DNA from 3 places in the Geobacter sp. SVR genome. Region 3 is predicted to be linked to each of the others. Evidence: riboswitches for the same ligand, from Rfam matches in the RefSeq annotation. Region 3 holds a riboswitch; each other region holds the start of a gene.
The links. A riboswitch is a leader RNA that binds a small molecule or an ion and turns the genes downstream of it on or off. The one in region 3 is predicted to bind S-adenosylmethionine.
Positions count from the first base shown of each region.

Region 1: linked by a shared signal. The riboswitch ahead of GSVR_RS15710 (PLP-dependent aspartate aminotransferase family protein) and the one ahead of GSVR_RS19990 (homoserine O-acetyltransferase) in region 3 are both predicted to bind S-adenosylmethionine.
Region 2: linked by a shared signal. The riboswitch ahead of GSVR_RS08455 (O-acetylhomoserine aminocarboxypropyltransferase/cysteine synthase family protein) and the one ahead of GSVR_RS19990 (homoserine O-acetyltransferase) in region 3 are both predicted to bind S-adenosylmethionine.

Region 1 covers NZ_AP024469.1:3,339,923-3,344,641, forward strand. The annotation lists gene GSVR_RS15705 (response regulator) at 1-2,298, shown strand, start outside; SAM riboswitch class I at 2,433-2,536, shown strand; gene GSVR_RS15710 (PLP-dependent aspartate aminotransferase family protein) at 2,607-3,743, shown strand; gene GSVR_RS15715 (transposase) at 3,917-4,216, shown strand; gene GSVR_RS15720 (IS3 family transposase) at 4,213-4,719, shown strand, end outside.
Region 2 covers NZ_AP024469.1:1,825,646-1,830,364, reverse strand. The annotation lists gene thiS (sulfur carrier protein ThiS) at 1-141, opposite strand, end outside; gene GSVR_RS08455 (O-acetylhomoserine aminocarboxypropyltransferase/cysteine synthase family protein) at 217-1,461, opposite strand; SAM riboswitch class I at 1,566-1,667, opposite strand; gene GSVR_RS08450 (hypothetical protein) at 1,797-2,669, opposite strand; gene GSVR_RS08445 (sulfate/molybdate ABC transporter ATP-binding protein) at 2,710-3,786, opposite strand; gene cysW (sulfate ABC transporter permease subunit CysW) at 3,976-4,719, opposite strand, start outside.
Region 3 covers NZ_AP024469.1:4,268,430-4,273,148, reverse strand. The annotation lists gene cobI (precorrin-2 C(20)-methyltransferase) at 1-503, shown strand, start outside; gene GSVR_RS19995 (hypothetical protein) at 579-1,604, opposite strand; SAM riboswitch class I at 1,769-1,866, shown strand; gene GSVR_RS19990 (homoserine O-acetyltransferase) at 1,925-3,040, shown strand; gene ttcA (tRNA 2-thiocytidine(32) synthetase TtcA) at 3,049-3,825, shown strand; gene GSVR_RS19980 (hypothetical protein) at 3,775-3,966, opposite strand; gene GSVR_RS19975 (OmpA family protein) at 4,210-4,719, opposite strand, start outside.

The DNA.
Region 1 (4,719 bases), 930 kb from region 3:
GCCGATGACGAAGGGAGCTTCGAGCTGGAATACTGCGATCCCGAGCCCGCCAGAGAGGATATCCGGCACCTGGTCGATGGCAAGATCATGGACGGCACCTTTGCCTGGGCCCTGAACCAGTCGCACCCGGTCATTTCCGCTGCCGAAGGTACCCGTTCCCTGACCCTGCATGCCGTGGCCACCCATTCCCGGGTTCAGGGCATGTTTGCCGGGATCCTGCCCGGCCGGCACGACAACATCGAAGTCTCCACCCTCAACCCCCTTTCGGTCATCCTGGCCTACACCGCCTACGCCATCGAAAACGTCCTGCTGTACGACATGCTGCGCGATTACATGCATAACCTGGAGCGCAGGGTGCAGGAACGGACCATCGAACTGGAGGCGGCCCGCGTTCAGGCTGAGGCGGCCACACGGGCCAAGAGTGAATTCCTGGCCACCATGAGCCACGAGATCCGCACCCCCATGAACGGCGTCATAGGCATGGCCGAGCTTCTGGCAGATACGCCGCTTTCCGACGAACAGCGCACCTATCTCAACACCATTTCCAGCTCGGCCGAAAACCTGCTGGCCGTTATCAACGACATCCTCGACTTTTCCAAGATCGAAGCGGGCCGCATGCAGCTGGACACGCACTGTTTCAACCTGCGGGAACTGCTCCGGAACTTGCTTCTGCCGTTCCAGGTGGAGTCGAACCGGAAAGGGGTGCCGCTGACCATGTCGGTGTCGGAGGACACTCCGGCCGTGATCGCCTGCGACAGCGTAAAGATCCGCCAGATCCTGATCAACCTGGTGGGCAACGCCATCAAGTTCACCAGCCGGGGGAGCATCACCGTAACCGTGAAGCGTCTGACAGGCGACAGCACAACGGCGGTCCTGCAACTGGCGGTTGCCGATACCGGCATCGGCATACCCTCCGAGGTCTTCAGCCGGATTTTCCAGCCTTTTACCCAGGCGGACACCTCGACCACGCGGGCCTTCGGCGGCACCGGACTGGGACTGGCGATCTGCGAGCGCCTGGCGCAACTCATGGGGGGCAGCATCCACGTCGACAGCCGGGAAGGGGTCGGCAGCACCTTTATGCTGCAGCTGCCCGTGGAAATTCCGGTCGATGGAGTCGCGGCCCTGCCTGCCGAAACACCGCAACAGCCCGAGCAGCAGGGACGTTCGCTGAAAATTCTGCTGGCCGAGGATGTGGACGTCAACCAGCAGGTGGCCGGCCTGATACTGGAAAAGATGGGGCACCGGGTCACCTTTGCCTCCAACGGCAAAGAGGCGCTGGACACCTGGCAGAAACAGCCTTTCGACCTGATCCTGATGGACATCCAGATGCCGGAAATGGACGGCTACACCGCGACCGCCCACATACGCAGCCATGAACGTGGCCAGCAGATCCCGATCATTGCGATGACCGCCTTTGCCCTGAAGGGGGACGCCGAGAAATGCCTCGCTTCCGGCATGGACGATTACATCTCCAAACCGATTAAGCGCGGCGAAATTGCGGCCGCCATCGCGCGGGCCATGTCACGGCGCGCTGCCCCTCCCGTCCGCCGCGTGCTGCTGGTGGATGATGTGGAGATCAACCGGGAAGTGGCCCGGATCACCCTGGAGCGGTGCGGCCACCAGGTAAGCATGGCCGCCAACGGCGCCGAGGCGCTGCAATGCTTTCTCGACGGGCACATCGACATCATCTTCATGGACCTGCACATGCCGGTTATGGACGGTTTTCAGGCCACCCGCGCCATCCGGGACGAGGAACGGCGGCGTGGCCGCGGCAGCCGCATCCCGATCGTTGCCATGACCGCCTGCACGGTCGATGACAGCCAGCAGAAATGCCAGGAAGCCGGCATGGACGACTTCATTCCCAAGCCGCTCAAACAGGATGCGATCATTGCCACCATTACCCGCCTCACCGGCGACGCCCTTTCGTCGTCTGCGCCCGGACCGGGCCCGGGTGCGGCCGGAGAGCAGCCGGTATTCGACCGGGAAGGACTGGTGGACCGGCTCTGCGGCAAGACCGAGATGCTGCCCGTCTTTACCGGCCTGTTCCTGAATACCGCCACGACCGCCATCGAACATCTGCATGCCGCGCTGGCAGCGGCAAATGCCGAAGAAATCCATCGCCAGTCGCACACCATCAAGGGAGCTGCCGCCAACATCGGTGCGATCCGCATCCTCCATCTGGCAACTGAACTGAACGAATTGGAAGATCCCTTCGGTGATTCCGGTACTGCGGCCCTGCTGGAAAAGCTGACCGCGGAGCTGGAACTCTTCAGACAGACTATCCAGCCTCAGGAGTGACAGTCCCCCGCACCGAAAGCTGCGGGTCTGATCCGGCCAGGTTCCGCATGAAGCGCCATTTATCCTGTTGACAGTGCCGAGAGACTAATGCTAGCCTGACCCGGTCTTACAGAACCAAAGCAGTTCACATACATTTCTTATCGAGAGCGACTGAGGGACTGGCCCTGTGATGTCGCGGCAACCTCCCGTCGGGGAAGGTGCCAATTCCAGCGGGATCGACGATCCCGGGAGATAAGGAAGAGACGATACCTCTCGAGGAATCCTCTTCCGCACCCCGGAAGGGGATTTTTTCATTGTGGGAGGAACAGATGAACATCAGCACTCAGGCAGTTCAGATCGGACTTGAATGGGACACGCGCACCGGGGCTGTGACCGTGCCGATTTACCAGACCGCCACTTTCCGGCATCCGGGATTGGGACAGAGCACCGGTTTCGACTACAGCCGTTCGGGCAACCCGACCCGCATGGCCCTGGAAGAGGGCATCGCCCGGCTGGACAACGGGGCGCGCGGCTTTGCCTATGCATCGGGCATGGCCGCCATCACCAACCTGCTGCTGCTCTTCAAGAGCGGCGATCACCTGGTGGTGACCGAGGACCTGTACGGCGGGACCTGCCGTCTGTTCGACCGGGTCTTCAACCAGTTCGGCCTGACCTTCACCTATGTGGACACCAGTGACATCGAAGCCGTACGGGCCGCTGTCACACACGCCACCCGGGCCGTTTTCGTGGAAACCCTCACCAACCCCTTGCTGAAATTCGCCGACCTGCCGGCCCTGTCAGACCTCTGCCAACAGCACGGTCTGCTGCTGATCGCCGACAATACATTCCTGACCCCCTATCTGCAACGCCCCCTGGACCTGGGGGCCGACATCACCGTGTACAGCGCCACCAAATACCTGGCCGGCCACAACGACACCGTGGCGGGACTGGTGGTGGTCAAGGATCCGCAGTTGGCCGAGCAGGTTTATTTCCATCAGAACGCCGCCGGTGCGGTGCTGGGGCCGCAGGACGCTTGGCTGGTGATCAGGGGCATGAAGACCCTGGCGGTGCGCCTGGACCGCCACCAGCACAATGCCCTGGCCATTGCCCACTGGCTGAAGCAGCACCCCCGCGTTACCCGGGTATTCTATCCCGGCTTGCCAGAGCATCCGCACCACGAGCTGATGCAGCGCGACGTGCGCGGTTTCGGCGCCATGATTGCCTTCGAGGTCGACAGCCATTCCCTGGTGGAGCAGTTGCTGTTGAAGACGCAGTTGATCTCCTTTGCCGAAAGCCTGGGAGGGGTCGAGAGCCTGATGACCTTCCCCGAGGTGCAGACCCACGCCGACATCCCGCCCGACCTGCGTGCCCGGCTGGGGATCAACGACGTGCTGCTGAGGCTTTCGGTCGGCATCGAGGACGCCGAGGACCTGATCGAGGACCTGCGCCAGGCCTTCGAGGCGTAAGAAGTCAAGTCCCCCTTTGATAAAGGGGGATTCAGGGGGATTTCGACGGAGGAACAATCAGAGGCGAAATCCCCCCCTGCCCCCCTTTCTCAAAGGGGGGAGAAAAACCCAGAGTGAGCTATCTTCACATTTGAGGACACACCTTATATCCTAACGGACCAGGAGGGTGTGTCATGAGAATGAACCGAAAATACGATGCCGAGTTTAAAGCTGAAGCGGTGAAGCTGGTTTTGGAAGACAACCGCACCATTCGCGAAGTTGAAAGCAGTCTCGGGATCACGCATGGAGTCTTAAAAGGATGGATCCGGAAACACCGTGACCAGCAGGATCCGGCTATAGCCAGTCAAATATCTGCCGAAGCAGAGCTTAAGCAACTCCGCAAAGAGAACGAGCAACTCCGTCGGGAGCGTGAAATCCTAAAAAAAGCTGTGGCCATCTTCTCAACGGATCCGCATCGTTATTCGGGTTCATAACCGAGCACCGCTCCGAATTCGGAGTGAAGGAGATGTGCCGAGTTCTGGGAGTGACTCGGAGTTGGTACTACGCCCATGCGGCCGGCCGAGTAACGAATCGGCAGCGCGAAGACCAGGCGTTGTTGCCAACGATCAAATCAGCCTTCGAAGAGAGCGACAAAACATATGGCGCGAAACGGATTACCCATAACCTACGGCAGTTAGGGCGGCGCGTCGGTAAAAACCGCATCTGGCGCCTGATGCGAGAAAACGGCCTTAAAGTCAAGACGACGCGGAAGTTCAAGGTTACAACGAATTCAGATCACAAGCGTCCTGTAGCGGACAATCTGGTGAAGCGTCAATTCTCCGCTGACGCTCCCAATCGGCTCTGGACCGGCGACATAACGTACATTGAAACGGTCCAGGGCTGGCTGTACTTGGCAGTGGTCCTCGATGTATTCTCCCGCCGGATCGTGGGCTGGAGCATGAACAAACGCATGACGGATGATCTTGTTATAGCTGCC
Region 2 (4,719 bases), 2.3 Mb from region 3:
CTCACGGTCGATGATCTCGCCGTTCAGCTCCACCGTGACATACAGGCGCTGGGAAACGTCCAGTTCCTCCAGCAGACTGTCGATGGTGCGCTCGGAATTCTCGGGAACAGTGGTCTCTTTGCCGTTGATGGTAATCTGCATGGTGATTTCTCCTGTGTAGAAATCAGGTTGAGGTTGAGAAAAAATCTTAACCTTAGCCTTAACCTCAACCTGGTTTTATAACCCGTCCAGCGCCCGTTTGAAGTCTTCGACAATATCCTCGCCATCCTCGATGCCGACCGAGACGCGGATCAAGTCTTCGGTCACCCCCATCAGCCCCTTTTCCTCCGGGCTGTAGTCGCAGCAGATCGTGCTGGCGGGATGGATCACCAGGGTTTTGGCATCACCGATGTTGGCCAGGTTCTTGGCCAGTCTGAGCCCGTTGATCACCCGGAAGGCCGAGGCCTTGTCCCCGGTACCGAAGGTCAGCAGACCGCCGTATCGGCCGCCGTACAGACGGCTGGCCACTTCGTGCTGCGGCGAGTCCTCCAGTCCGGGATAATTGACCCAGCTGACCTTGTTGTGGTTGCTCAGGAAGCGGGCCAGTTTCAGTGCGTTTTCACAATGGCGGTCCATCCGCAGCGCCAGGGTCTGGATACCTTCGGTCAGCAGGAAGGAATTCATCGGCGCAGCGCAGGCCCCCACATCCTTGTGCACCAGCTTGCGGGCCCGGGCACTGAAGGCAAAGGCGCGGTATTTCTTATGGAACTGCTCGAAGTGGGGAAATGCAGGGCTGTCCCAGTCAAAGCTCCCGCGATCGATGATCACGCCACCGATGGAGGTGCCACTGCCGTTGATGTACTTGCTGGTGGAGTGGATCACGATATCCGCTCCCAGAGCGGCCCCGTTGGCCAGATAAGGGGTAGTGACCGTGGCATCCACCATCAGGGGCAGTCCCGCCTCATGGGCAATGGCGGCCAGTGCCGGGATATCGGGCACGTCCAGTTTGGGATTGCCGATGGTCTCCACGAACAGCAGCCGGGTGCGTTCGTTCACCCCTGCCCTGACCGCCTCCAGGTCCAGCGGATTGACGAAGCGGGCGGTGATGCCGTAATTGGAGAGGGTGTCGCGGAAGAGCGAAAAGGTGCCGCCGAACAGGGACGAGGATGACAGGATCTCATCCCCTGCCCGCAGGATGGTCAGCACCGCTGTGGTGATGGCAGCCATGCCCGAGGCGGTGGCAATGGCGGCCACACCACCGTCGAGAAGCGCCAGCCGGCGCTCCAGCGACTCGGTGGTCGGGTTGCCGATGCGAGTGTACACCTGCCCGACGGCCCGGCCGCGGAACACGTCCTCCAGCTCTTCGGCGCTCTTGTATGCAAAGGAGCTCGACTGCACGATCGGTACCGAGGTGGCACCGGCCGGACCGGCCTCCAGCCCCCCGTGCACGAGCAGCGAATCGAAGCGAAGCGTCTTTTCCATGTTTATCCTCCCTCCCCGACTTTCCACGGCGAGCGCCGCGCAAAAAAAAATCCCATCTAGAGATAGATGGGATGGATGTCAAGGGGCAGGATCCCCGTGACCCCACCTCATCTTTGCCTGTTACGGCAGGAATTAGCACCTGACGCTCCGAAGAACCGGTTGCTGTGGCTTCGCAGGGCCTTTCCCTCCACCACTCTCGATAAAGCAAGGGTACCTATTCGGTTGTGAAGGCACTTATAACAAAGCACACAAAATGTGTCAACAACAAATTTTATTTATCTATGGATTTGATAGACAAATTAAAAAAAGGGGGACGGACGAGCCGGTTTGCTCGTTTAGATGCCGGCACCTGCTCCTTCACCGGTTTCCATCTCAACGAAGCGTGTATTCCATCCGAGCGAGAAACGCCAGAGCTCATCCGGTCCAAGGGGATGTGGAATTCGTGTTTCCAGGTTGGTTACGATCTTCAGGGCCAGACTGCTGAACAACTCAGCCTGGTGAGAATCGGAGAGGGACTCAAAGACCGTCCTTTCCGGAGCTTCCTTTTTCCCGACCGCAAGGATGCGCGGGATGTATGCCAGCACGCCGATAGTGGTCCTGGAGGCGTAATCGTCGATCAGCTCACGGCCGAAAGGCGCATCCACCAGGTTGGCGATGATCCCCCCTGCCCGCGCCGATCCGTTGCCCGAATGCTGCCGGATCTGCTCGAACAGGGAATTGGTGGCCCTGACCGAGTTGAGCTCCGCCGACATGACGGTAAAGATGCTTTGAAAAAAACCTTGTCGTACCGGGACGGTGAAACCGCCGCCAGCCTCGTCACCCTGCACGTTGTAGATGACGTAATCCAGCTTCAGCTCTTCGAACAGCCCCGACTCGGCGATGCGCCGGGTAGCCGCCGTGACCGACATGTCCGGACCAGCACCCCCCTCAGGGGAAAGGCCGGTTTCCAGGCGGAACAACCCTGCGTAGCTTTCCCACAGTGCCTCCGCAGGGGAGACGCCGGGATGCCTCCGCATGAGCCCGAGCAACGTGGGAACAGGGACATCCGCAGGGGACGGCATGAGCGAACCGGCAGTGCTTCCACAGCCGATCAGCAGCACCCGATAGCCGGCCAGGGAGAGTGCGGTGCTCAGATTGGTGCTGACAACGGTTTTGCCGACTCCGTTCCTGCCATAGATCGCGATGCTTCTGGTCCCGCCCCGTATCATGCAGTCTCCTTCGGTCCGCACCGTCCCCGGCATTCCGGCGTCAGATCTGGTAATCCTGGTAATCCTCCACAAATACCCGTACCTGACGCGGCCTGACGTACACCGATTCCCCCTGTTGCAGCTCCTGGTTCCGATACTGCTCCCTGGTCAGCTCCGCCTCGAGGAATTCGCCGTTTTCGAGGACGAGCGTCACGCGGACAGCGGGCCCGAGCTTCTGGATATGGCTCACTTCGGCTTTCATGGCGCTTGTATTGGAAGGGTTGCGATCGATCTCCAGATCATGGGAACGGACAAAGGCGAGGGCCGGAGCGTCCTCGGTGCCGGCATGCTCCGGCGCTTCGAGCTGAATGCCCCCCACGGTGGCCTGCCCCTGGTGCACCCGCCCCCGGAACAGGTTGACGTTGCCGAGAAAGTTGAGCACAAAGGGGCTGGCCGGATGCTCGTAGACCTCGTCCGGGGTGCCGGATTGCACGATGCGCCCCTGATCCATCACGACGATCCGGTCGGCCACCTCCAGAGCCTCTTCCTGATCGTGGGTGACGAATACACTGGTAACGTGGATCTCATCGTGCAGCCGTCGCAGCCAGCGCCGCAGCTCGGCACGCACCTGGGCATCAAGAGCGCCGAAAGGTTCGTCCAGCAGCAGCACCTGCGGCTCCACCGCCAGGGCACGCGCCAGGGCAATGCGCTGGCGTTGCCCCCCGGACAATTGCGACGGATAGCGGCCTGCCATAGCCTCCAACTGCACCAGCCTGAGCAGTGCCATGACCCGCTCCTTGATCTCCGCGTTGGAGGGGCGCGTGGAGCGCGGCCTGACCCTCAGTCCGAAAGCCACGTTCTCGAATACGGTCATGTGCCGGAACAGCGCGTAGTGCTGGAATACGAAGCCGACCCGCCTTTCGCGCACATGGCGTTCCGTTGTGTCTTCGCCGTTAAAGAGGATCTTCCCCGCGTCCGCCGCTTCCAGACCGGCTATCAGCCGCAGCAGGGTGGTCTTGCCCGAACCGGAGGGGCCCAGCAGCGCCACCAGTTCTCCCGAAGGGATGGAAAGGCTGACATCCTTCAGGGCGCTGAAACTGCCGAACTGCTTGCTGATGTTTTCGATTGCGATGCTCATGAAAAAACCTCGTGATAATGGAACGCGGATGACGCGGACATGGCCGCGGGATGCAAACCAGCATCTGAATTGGAATGGTTTTGTATATGGTCTGATTTTCGACAGTTAAAATCTTCAAAGCTGAAATGGCTGTGCCTGATCCGCGTTGATCCGCCCGATCTGCGTCATCCGCGTTTCATTGCTTTTGATTTACTCCGTCAACTGCTGTCGCATCTTCCACTCCACAACAGTCTTCACCAACAGGGTGATCAGTGCCAGAAAGGCCAGCAGCGAGGCCACCGCAAAGGCGGCGGTGTAGTTGTATTCGTTGTAAAGGATCTCCACATGCAGCGGAACGGTGTTGGTAGTGCCGCGGATGTGGCCGGATACGACCGAGACTGCGCCGAATTCCCCCATTGCCCTGGCGTTGCACAGGATCACCCCGTAGATGATGCCCCATTTGATGTTGGGAAGCGTCACGCGGAAAAAGGTCTGGAGGCCGCTGGCCCCCAGCACCAGCGCCGCCTCCTCTTCATCCTTGCCCTGAGCCTCCATCAGCGGGATCAGCTCCCGGGCCACAAACGGAAAGGTAACGAAGATGGTCGCCAGGATGATGCCCGGCACGGCAAAAACGATCTTGATGTCATGGGCCTGGAGCCATGGCCCCAGCCAGCCCTGCAGTCCGAACACCAGTACGTAGATCAGGCCGGAGATAACCGGCGACACCGAAAATGGCAGGTCGATCAGGGTGATCAGCAACTGTTTGCCGGGAAACCTGAACTTGGCGATCGCCCAGGCTGCCGCGACGCCGAAAACGAGGTTGAGCGGCACCGCCACGGCAGCCGTGACCAGCGTCAGCCGGACTGAGGCCAGGGTATCCGGTTCCCGCAGGGCGTCCAGATAGACTTCCAGCCCTTTATCAAAGGCCTGGCTGAAGACCGCAGCCAGGGGCAG
Region 3 (4,719 bases):
CCGACCCGGAGCAACTGATCCCGGCCTGGCAGGCGGCCGCAGTCCGGATCGCCGAACAGGTGGCAGCAGGCAGGGACGTGGCCTTCATTACGATAGGGGATCCGCTGCTCTATTCGACCTTTATCTATCTGCTGCGCATCGTTCGCGAGCACTATCCGCAGCTTCCCGTCGAAATCGTGCCGGGCATATCCAGCATCATGACCGCCGCTGCCGTGGCTGCCGTGCCTCTGGCCGAGGGGGACGAACGGTTGGCCATCGTGCCTGCCACGGCTGGGGTGGAAGCCATCTGCGAGGCGATGGCAAAGTACGAGACTGTGGTGTTGCTGAAGGTCAGGCCGCTCTTTGCCGAGATCCTGGAGCTGCTGAGGCAGACCGGCCGTTCCGGCAGTACGGTGTTCATCGAACGTGCTGGCGGCAAACGTCAGAAGGTAATCCGTGACATCTCCGAAATGGCGGCCCATTCCCCGGACTATCTTTCGCTGATGATCGTCCGGCGCCCCTGAATCACGAGCTCACAACAGAAAAAGACGCCCCCCCGGAAGGGAGGGCGTCTTTTTTTGCGCTCTGCACGGTTTTTCTTAATAGACCTTACCGGATGCGGGCACGATTTCTTCCGAGCTCGGCTTAATGGTTTCGAATCCCTGCGTCTTGCCGGGGAGGGGAGCTGCTGGCGCCACGGCAGGAGCAACGACAGGGACGGCCGAAACCGGCGCCAGTGGCTTCTCAACCGCCGCAGGGGCGACAGGCGTCTGTGATTCGACCTTCGGCCGCTCCGCCGGAGGGGTGGGCAATGCCCGGGCCGACTCCTTTTGCTCCTTTTCGGGATCAAAATGCAAAAAAGAGAGCATTTCGTCGAACTGCTTGCCATAAACGGTGGTCTCGTTGGTTTCCCGCAGCAGGTAATCTTTACGTCTCTCCTCAAGCTTGCGCCGCAGCCCATCCAGCGTCTTGAACTTGATTTCCGCCTTGGTGGAGAGGTTTGCCTCGGCCTCGCTGAAATCGGGATACTGCAGTCCGATCATCGGTTCATAGCTGAGAATGTGGCCGCGGAAATTGGGATATTCCCACAGGATCGTACCGGCGCCATCCAATATTTGCGCCGTCATGACCAGGTAATTGTATTCGCCCGTCAGCGAGGACATCAGCGTGTTGGAATAAATCTTGTCGTTTTTAGCCAAGCCGCTGATGATGATTATCATGACCGCGTCCAGGCTGTTCTTGCGGAGATAATTCCGCAGCTCTTCGTTTTTCCAGAAATACTTGTTGTATTGGATGGCAGCGTCATCCCGTTTTTCCCGCCGGAACAGGAGATTGCTGAAAATCTCCTGGGCATTGCCGTCCATCAGTGCAACCGTGTAGAAGTTGCCGGTGGTTTTCAGCCTGCGGACGAACTGCTGCTCGTATCTGCGGTTCATCTCCGTGACGAGGGAGATCAACTGATCCTTCTGCGGATGTCTGATGTCCGATCCGGTATCCACGATGATCGGTACCACACCCAGCACTTTTACCTTTTCCGTGAAGCTGTCGGCCGGAACGTTGAGATGATTGCGGGCACAGCCGAAGGCCAGGAGCAGAAACGGCAGCAGGAACAGCAGTTTTTTCATGTCGATCTCCTTCAAATGAGCGTCGGGACAGAGTTTTTTTCAGAGACGTTATAGCAGATGGCAGGGTGGTTTGCCAGACAATTTGAGAACAACCAAGCCGCCCGGGGCTGACGGTATTATATTGACAAAAAAGGTGTCCTTTCGTATAGTTTCGCCACAAAACCTGCTTATCGAGAGTGGTGGAGGGAAAGGCCCTGTGAAGCCACAGCAACCGGCCATATGGCGTCAGGTGCTAATTCCTGCCGAAAGGCAAAGATGAGAGGTGCGCTGTAACCAGGTCACGTTCAGCCCCTTTCTTCCCTACAAGAAGGGGCTTTTTTATGTCCGTAGGCATTGTCGAGGAACTCTCAGCCACTTTTGAAAACGGCATCAAGCTGGACAGCGGACGTATCCTGGCCCCCATCACCCTGGCCTACGAAACCTACGGTACGCTCAATGCGACCGCCTCCAACGCTATTCTGGTGGAGCATGCCTGGACCGGCAACGCCCATCTGGCAGGCAAACACAGGCCCGAAGATGCCAAGCCGGGCTGGTGGGACGCTATCGTCGGTCCGGGGCGGCTGCTGGACACTGACCGCTACTTTGTGATCTGCTCCAACGTGATCGGCTCCTGTTACGGCTCCACCGGTCCCACTTCGATCAATCCCAAAACCTCGAAACGCTACAATCTCGGTTTTCCTGTGGTTACGGTGCGCGACATGGTGCGGGCCCAGACTCTGCTGATCGATGCGCTGGGGATTGAGCGGCTCCTGTGCGTGATGGGGGGCAGCATGGGAGGGATGCAGGCACTGGAGTGGGCGACCCAGTATCCCGACAGGATCGCCTCGGCCGTCGTGCTGGCCGCTACCCCGCATCCATCGCCACAGGCGATTGCCCTCAACGCCGTGTCGCGTTGGGCCATTTTCAACGATCCCACCTGGCGCAAGGGGGAGTACAAGCACAATCCCAAGGATGGGTTGGCGCTGGCCCGTGGCGTTGGGCACATCACGTTTCTGTCCGACGAGTCGATGCATGCCAAATTCGGCCGGCGATTCTCCGCCAAGGACGGTCAGTTCGACTTTTTCGGACAGTTCGAGGTGGAGCGTTACCTGAGCTACAACGGCTATAGCTTCGTCGACCGATTCGATGCCAATTCGTTTCTCTATCTGGCCAAGGCACTGGATCTCTACGATGTGGCTTGGGGCTGCGAGTCAATGGCCGAGGCCTTCGGCACGGTCACGGCGCCCTTGCAGTTCTTCGCCTTCACCTCCGACTGGCTCTATCCCCCCTACCAGACCGAGGAGATGGTCACCTGCCTGCAAAATCTTGGCAAGCCGGTCGAATATCACCTCATATCTTCTGCCTACGGGCATGATGCCTTTCTGCTGGAACACGAGACCTTTGCTCCCCTGGTTCGTTCGTTCCTGCAGCAGGCTTCCGAGACGAAAAGGAAGTAGATCACACGATGGCTTTTGTACGCGACAATCTGAAGGAAAACCGGCTATTTAGAAAATTTCGGCACGAAGTGGGCCGGGCAGTAGCTGATTTTTCATTGATCGAAGAGGGTGACCGGGTGGCGGTGGCAGTGTCCGGCGGAAAGGATTCCTACACGCTGCTGCTGCTTTTGGACGAGCTTCGGAGGCGGGCTCCGGTCGATTTCGAAATTGTCGCGCTGACGGTCGATTCGGGCTATCGCGGCTTTCGCACCGATATTATCGAGTCATTCGTCACGTCGCTCGGCATTCGTTGCCACATCGAAAAAACCAATCATTTCGAAATCATATCCGAAAAACGACGGGAAGGTTCCTCGTACTGCTCATTTTGCGCCCGGCTCAAGCGCGGAGTCCTGTACGGCCTGGCCGACAGGTTCGGATGCAATAAGCTTGCTCTGGGGCACCACAGTGACGATTTCATCGAGACCCTGCTGTTAAACCAGTTTTTCGTCGGGTCGCTCAAGGCCATGTCCGCCCGCATGCTGGCCGATAACGGCGAGACTACCGTGATCCGGCCGTTGGTATATGTAAGCGAAGCGGATATCCGCACCTTTGCGCGGGAGGCTGCTTTGCCGGTGGTCTGCTGCTGCTGTCCCGTTTGTGGCACCGCCGACGTACAGCGCAAGCGGATGAAGACCTTGCTGACAGAACTGGAAAAAGATATCCCCCACATCAAGAGCAGTTTGCTCAGGGCACTCTCAAACGTGCATCCCCGCCATCTTCTCGATTCGTCTCTGCGGAACGGATAAACTGCGCCGCGTGCATTTTGCGGCGCTCTTCTCCAAGCGGGCCAGATCGATTCTGATTCCCAGATCGCTCAGCATGTCCTTCAGCGAATAAAACCCGCCCACTGCCACCACTGCCAGTCCCGCAATCGTTACCGCCTCCATATTCTTGCCCTCCGATCGTTTCAATGGGAGGAGCATATCATTATGGTAGGACAAAATATGTCACATGCAAATACAATGCAGAAGTTTTTAGCTGTTCCGCGACTTTTAGCTGCACCGTCGAATTGGCTGTGCGGATCTCAGGTACTTCAAGTGAGGATTTTCGTGGGGAATGGGCCCTGTCTCAAAAGGGGGCACAGTGGTATAGAGGAGGATAAGCAGGAGGGCCAGATCCAAAAGAGAGGGTTATGGCTCGCCGCGTTCGCCGTCGCCCGAAAGCATAACCAGATCGACGCGCCGGTTCTTGGTGCGGCCCTCGGCGGTGGCATTGTCCGCCATAGGACGGAATTCGCCGTAGCCGGTAGCTGAAATCTTTTCCGGCTCGGCATCGTAGTTCTTGATGAGATACTTCAGAACATTGGTGGCACGCGCAGTGGAAAGTTCCCAGTTGGAGGGGAACTGGGGGGTGCTGATGGGGGCGTTGTCAGTATGCCCTTCGATCCTGAACGGGTTGTTGTATTGCAGCATGGCTTCGGCAATCGTGTTGAGCAGCTCATAGGCGGACGGTTTGATCTGCGCCTGCCCGGAGTCGAAGAAACCGGCTTCCTTGAGACTGACGATCAGCCCGCGCCGGCTGATCGTCAGGCCGACCTTGGACTGGGCTCCCTGCTTGACCAGATAGGCTTCGATGGAAGACTTGATCTGCCGGAAATCCTTTTCCTCGGCGCGGGTTCTGGTCTGGCCGTGCACGGTGCG